Regions from separate parts of the Rhizobium sp. CECT 9324 genome, predicted to be linked through region 2. Evidence: predicted binding sites of a transcription regulator. Region 2 holds the regulator's gene; the other holds the start of a gene.
What was found. Region 2 encodes LexA, which represses DNA repair genes until DNA is damaged. Its sites were predicted from a motif close to TGTTCNNNNTGTGTTCNG; they were not measured.
Positions count from the first base shown of each region.

Region 1: a site for LexA is predicted at 1,715-1,732, ahead of LQ231_RS00820 (helicase-related protein). Genes of this name have one in related genera too.

Region 1 is NZ_CAKKMZ010000001.1:161,069-164,488, forward strand. Features, by position in the region: gene LQ231_RS00820 (helicase-related protein) at 1-1,538, opposite strand, end outside; gene LQ231_RS00825 (alpha/beta hydrolase) at 1,930-3,003, shown strand; gene LQ231_RS00830 (DUF3309 family protein) at 2,936-3,088, shown strand; gene LQ231_RS00835 (glycine zipper domain-containing protein) at 3,116-3,370, shown strand.
Region 2 is NZ_CAKKMZ010000001.1:2,340,261-2,343,680, forward strand. Features, by position in the region: gene LQ231_RS11625 (ComEC/Rec2 family competence protein) at 1-1,342, shown strand, start outside; gene lexA (transcriptional repressor LexA) at 1,357-2,076, opposite strand; gene LQ231_RS11635 (HlyD family type I secretion periplasmic adaptor subunit) at 2,375-3,420, opposite strand, start outside.

The DNA of each region.
Region 1 (3,420 bases), 2.2 Mb from region 2:
ATCGGCGTGAACCGGAAACCGGAGAGTTGTCCCATGGCATGTCCTTCTACAAAGACATCACCGTTCACACTGATTTCAGCTTCCAACATTGCATTCTCTCTCAAGCGCTTCATGAGCACAGATGTCCTGCGATCAACAAAGCGTTTCGTCAACCGTTCATGTAGCGCATCGGACAATCGGTCTTCGATTTCCCGCGTCTTTTCTTGCCAGTGTGTCGGATCGGCAAGCCAACCCGGCCGGTTCGACACATAAGTCCAAGTTCTGATCTGCGCGATTCGCGCGGATAGTGTATCGATTTCCCCGTCCGTCCGATCGGCTCTGCGGACCTGCTCGGCGAGAAAATCTTCGTTTACCGCACCCTGACGAACCAGATCGAAAAACAGGCTCTGAATCAAGTCAGCATGCTGTGCGGGCGTAATGCGCCGATAATCGGGCAGCGCGCAGGCCTCCCACAATTTCTCGACCCGGTCGGGCCGATTGGCAAGATCGATCACTTCTGGATATCGTGCCAGATATTCGAGCGCCTGCTGATCGATGGCCGGCAAGGCCCTTGTCAATCCTGCAATCTTCGGCGCGTCATCCAGGCTGCGCCGCAACGCCGCTACCGAAGAATAATCGAAATGCGCAGTTCGCCATTGCAGGACCTTGACCGGGTCGAACTGATGCGCCTCCAACCGTTCGACCAACTCGTCGTCGAAGGGATCGACCCGCCCGGTCACCCCAAAGGTTCCATCCTTCAGGTGCCGACCGGCGCGGCCTGCGATCTGCCCAAGCTCGCCAGCATTCAGATTGCGAAACTGGAAGCCGTCGAATTTTCGATCCTGGGCGAATGCCACATGGTCGACATCAAGGTTGAGGCCCATGCCGATGGCGTCGGTTGCAACGAGATATTCGACATCACCTTCCTGGTAGAGCCCAACCTGGGCGTTGCGGGTGCGCGGGCTCAGTGCACCGAGTACGACGGCAGCACCGCCCCGTTGACGGCGGATCAATTCGGCAATTGCATAAACCTCATCGGCCGAGAAGGCGACGATCGCCGTGCGCTGTGGCAACCGGGTGATCTTCTTCTGTCCGGCATAAAAAAGCTGCGACAGGCGCGGCCGCTCGACGATGGTAATGCCGGGCAGAAGCTGAATAAGGATCGATTTCATCGTTGCCGAACCAAGCAGCAGCGTCTCGTCCCGTCCGCGCAAATGCAACAGCCGATCGGTAAAGATATGCCCGCGCTCGAGATCACCGGCGAGCTGAATTTCGTCGATCGCCACAAAAGACGCTTTGGTCTCGCGCGGCATCGCCTCGACAGTGCAAACCGAGAAGCGCGCATTCGGCGGCGAGATCTTTTCCTCGCCGGTCACCAACGCGACATTTTGCACGCCAACGCGCTCAACGACACGAGTATAAACCTCGCGGGCAAGCAGTCGTAACGGCAGTCCGATGATCCCGGATCCATGCGCAACCATGCGCTCGATGGCGAAATGGGTCTTGCCCGTATTCGTTGGCCCCAGCACGGCTGTCACGCTGCGGCCACTCAGGATCATGGGTTGGGTATTCAAAGACCGCTCCAGTTCACAGGGCCGCCGTACCAAAGGGGGGGGGCGACCCTGGGCAACAAATGGCGATGAAGTGCACCAAAGGCAAGCTGCTTGTCGCCCAAGCCGGGAAAAAGGCCGCAAGCCCTTGATCAGAATCATCTTTTTGCGCGCGAATTAGCCGACGGAACAGTATGCGAACGAATCAGAGACGAATCACAGACTCCGGCGAATTCCGGATTTGTTCACGGCTACATCTCGGACCAAGCTCGTTCTTGACCACCATATGCTGAATCGCCAAAAACCAGAATATAGCCATTCGATCGTCTGGATTTGAACTGTTCCGTGCATGGAACCTCGGCTTTGATCACCGCGTTGTGGTAGCCGAGGTATCACTGAGATGGCACATAAGCACCCACCTGCTGAATGGATTAGTCGGAAAAGCGACGGACAGGACTTCGTGTTGTTGCACGGCATGGTCATGGCCCCAGCATTTTGGCATGCTTATGCGCCGACGATTACCCGGCAGGGCTGGACTGCAGCCTACCCTCTTCCCGGGCATCATCCCTGGATACTGGATGGGCCGGGCGAACGTATTACCAGCTTGATGGTCACCGATGCGCTGGCTGCTGCGATCCGCCGTGATTTCGACGGCCGACCGGTAACGCTGATAGGTCACTCCACCGGCGGGTTCGTCGCCCTGCTGCTCGCCCTCGCCCATCCCGAACTTGTGCGCTCGGTGATCATGATCGGAGCCTTCGCTTGCGGACGGTTCGAGGGACAGGAACGACTGGCTGCACGGTTGCTGCGCATCCCACATGTCGGACCCTATTTGTTTCGCCAATTCTTTCATCGCTGGATCTCGACCAGCGAGCAGTTTCGCTGGGGATCGATTGAATGCGTTTATGACAAGGCGTGCCCCTGGGAGGACGAACGATCGCGAGCGGCAATGGAAGAGGTCCGTGAAAACCTGTTGCGTGGCCGTTCCGAAGATATCGCGGCATGCATAAATTTCATGTCCGGGACGACTCTTTTGCCGGATTTGGAGCAATTGCGCATGCCGGTCCTCAATCTCGTCGGTGCGAATGACGTAGTCGTTCCACCGGCGCATCAACTGCATGTCTCCAGGCTGTTACCCCAGGCTCAGACAGTCATCCTGCAGCAATGCGGACATCTTCCGATGGTCGAGCACCAGATGCAGACGGATCGAATCGTGGAAAGCTTCATCCAGGCTCACCACACGAGGTGCGTCACGCCGTCCCTGCTTCGGATGATCGGCCCTGCGATGCCAACCCATCTCGACGAATTGCTCAAAACTCTCGCCACGTCGATGGAACAAATCAAAGTCGGTGGCGTTCATGCAGCACAGAACACAAATTTTTCCATAGGCTTAGGAGAGGCCCCCAATGAGCACCATTCTCATCGTTATTCTTATTCTTCTGCTGATCGGCGCTCTGCCGAACTGGGGTCATAGTCGCAGCTGGGGTTACGGCCCGTCCGGCGGCTTGGGACTGGTACTTCTCATCCTCATCATCTTGATGCTGATGGGCCGAATCTAACACCTCGTCGTCGAAAGGACAGGAACAATGAAAAAGATCATCCTTGCACTTGCACTGATTGCTCCCCTCGCATCGTGCACCGCAACCGAACGGGGCGCATCCATCGGCGCGGCATCCGGTGCCGTCATTGGCGGCGTGGCCACAGGTAACGTTCGCGGTGCAGCCGTTGGTGCGGCCGTCGGCGGTGTCGCCGGCGCGCTGATCGGCAACTCCCAGGAGCGTGCTGGCTACTGCGTCTATCGCGACCGTTATGGCCGCACATACGAAGCGCGTTGCCGCTAATAATTTAACCACTGAAAAGGCCGCCAAACCTCGAGTTTGGCGGCCTTTTC
Region 2 (3,420 bases):
GGTTGCGGTCCTTGTCGACAGGCCCGCCATCAGTCTGCGCAACCTTGCACTGGCTGCGACCATCATCCTGTTGGTCCAGCCTTCCGCCGTGATGGGCCCCAGTTTCCAGATGTCTTTTGCCGCGACCGCCGCTTTGATCGCCGGCTACGCCGGTTGGCGCAAAAGGCCCAGAGACTTTCTGCCGCGTTTTCGCGGGCGCAAGGTTTTGTTGCTTGCCGCCTTCGCTCGCTTCTTCGGCGGAACTCTGGCCACGTCGATCATCGGCGGACTGGCCACGGCGATCTTTGCCATTAGCCACTTTCACCGCCTCGCGACCCACAGTCTGGAGGCGAATCTCATTGCCATGCCATTGATTTCGCTTGTCGTCATGCCGGCAGGCTTCATTGCGATGATCCTGATGCCGCTTGGGCTCGATGCTCCATTTCTCATCGTCATGGGCTATGGCCTGGAATGGGTGCTGATCGTCGCGCACGAAATCGCCGGCTGGGGAGACGGCTACACGTTCTCCCGCCAGCCGGCATGGCTCCTGCCGACAACGGTTGCGGGTTTTTTGTTGCTCACGCTGCTGCGCACGCGTCTGCGCCATATCGGCACGTTTCTGGTTGCCTCCGCGCTGCTCACGGCATGCCTTTCGCCAAGAACACCAAGGGCTGATCTGGCGATCAGCGAAGATGGACGTCTCGTCGGTTTCTGGCCCGCCTCCCACACGCCCATCGACGATGATCAGCTTGCCACCAACCGCCAACGTCCGCCGAGCTTCATTTTCGACCAATGGCAGCCCGCGCTACGCATTGCCGGGACGATCCCGCCGGAAGAAATGTCCGGCACCGCCGCGCTTCTGTCGCCAGACCGGCCAAAGCGCACCCCTTTGTCGGGGACCGAAATATCAACAGCCCGCCAAAAACTCGAAGATCTCCTGAAGGTTGCCGATGAGAAGAATTTTATCTGCATCCAGGACGCTTGCGCCGCGATGCACCACGGCTGGCGCATCATAACGCTCGAACGCCACGAGGTAACCGGCATTGCCTGTGATCTCGCCGACATTGTCATCGTCGCTCAACGCCCGGGATTTGCACACTGTCGCTCCGGTGCTCGCCTGATTTCAGCCGAAACCTTGCGTGCCACCGGCAGCCTGGAAGTCTTTCTTCGGGATCGCTCCAGCAGGACAATGACGATCGTCCCGTCATTTGACGGCCCTGCACGCGCCTGGACCCGTCACCGCCTCTACGACTGGCGAAGCGGCTCACAGGCAGAGAGCCACACATCGCACGAGCAAGCCAAAGGCAACTCTCCTATCACAGGAGAAGTAAGTCGTTTGCCGCCGACCGACGGGCCAGCGTAACAGGGCGGGCCGGTTTAGTGATAGCGGCGGATCAGCCCGACGAGCTTGCCCTGGATCTTCACCCGATCCGGTCCGAAGATGCGGGTCTCATAGGCGGGGTTGGCGGCCTCGAGCGCAATGGATGCGCCGCGCCGGCGAAAGCGCTTCAGTGTTGCCTCTTCATCGTCGACGAGCGCGACAACGATGTCACCGGGATTGGCGTTGGACGCATTGCGAATGATCACGGTGTCGCCGTCGAGAATGCCGGCATCGATCATCGAATCGCCCTTGACCTCAAGCGCGTAATGTTCGCCCGAACCGATCATTTCGGCGGGCACGGTGATGTCATGCGTGTTGTTCTGGATGGCCGAAATCGGCACGCCGGCGGCGATCCGGCCCATGACGGGCACACTGACAGACGAAGAATTGCTATCACTGGCTGAGCGGCTCGGCGCAGAGGGAGCGGGTGGCGCCTTGCCAAGGCTGCCTTCGATCACGCTCGGTGCAAAGCCCCGGCGCGGCTGCAGGCTCGGCGTATAGGCCTCCGGCAGCTTGATGACCTCGAGCGCGCGGGCGCGATTGGGCAGGCGGCGAATGAAACCGCGTTCCTCGAGCGCAGTGATCAAGCGATGAATGCCTGATTTCGAGGCGAGGTCGAGCGCGTCCTTCATTTCGTCGAAAGAGGGAGGCACGCCGGATTCCTTCATCCGTTCGTGGATGAAAAGAAGCAGTTCCTGTTGCTTGCGCGTCAGCATATGCGATGCCCCAATTGGTGAAACAAATACAGAACAGACACTATATGTTCCATATGTGTTCCGCAAGTGGATAAATTTCCGTGAACATTGCATGCGTTTGGCTGACGGATCACAAAAAAATGGGCGCCAATAAGGGTGTGCGTCAAGGCGGATGTTTCGAAATATTCATGCAGCGATTTTCACGCAATCCTGATGCATTGCCTTGCATGGTGAAGCCATGGCGACGACACAGCGAACTCGGTTCAGCCTTTGCGGAAGCGACCGAGTTACGCGCAATGCTCGCTATTCTGGCATGGGATCATTGTTCGGAAAATGCCCGTGACATGCTGTCGGTAATCGGCTTGGCGAGATAGTTGAAAAATGTCCGTTTGTTGGTCTGGATCATCACCTCTGCCGGCATGCCGGGTGTCGGCGTGAAGCCCTGGACACGTGCAATCTCCGTCGGCGGTATATTGATCCTGGCGAGATAGACATCATGGGGCGCGGTAGACGTGTTTCCCGATTGCTGGAGCGCATCCGCCGACAGGTAAAAGACGTCTCCTTCGAGAACCGGCGTCGTCCGCTGGTTCAGCCCCACCAGGCGGATGGTGGCGGGTTGGCCAAGCTTCACGCTGTCGATATCGTTTCTGGGTATCTGCGCTTCGATGATCAGGGGCACACCTGCGGGCAGGATTTCGAGAATTGCCTTGCCGCTCTCAATCACGCCGCCATTGGTATGATAGTGGATTCGCACGACAGTCCCTGAGACTGGTGCATTGATCGTTGCCCGTTCCAGAATGTTTGCGGCTTCCCGCAACTGCTCTCGCACCATGTCGCGCTCGCCCTGGATGGCCTGCAGCCGTTCGAGTGCGTCTTCGCGATAGGCGCTTTCTGCGCGCAGTACTTCCTGCTCCCCCTTGGTCCGCTGTGCCTGGGTCTCGGCGATTTCCGCCTCAAGCCGCCCGATCTGGCCTTCCGCCTCGGCGATCGCGCGGAGAATGGCCTTGACCTCGTTTGCACGCGCGACACCCTTTTCCAGCAGGATTTGTTTTGCGGCGTATTCATCCTTGAGCAAATCGAGCTGGCGGATGGATGAGTCGCGTTGTCTCGTGTAGCCGATTTCGCGAAATTCGAGGGCCCTGATGTTCTGTTGCAGCAGCGCGATCTCGCTTGAGAGCTTTTGTCGCTGTGCTCTGAAATTGAGTTGCTGGCTGACCAGGATCGCCCAGACGTCGGGATCGCCGCGGTGCTCCTTCAGCAGCGACGTAAGGTCGAGCTTTTCAACCGTCTCGAACTGCGCCGTCAAGCGGGCGGCCGTTACATCCAGTCGCATGCGGCGCAGGAAAAGCTCACGCATTTTTGCTT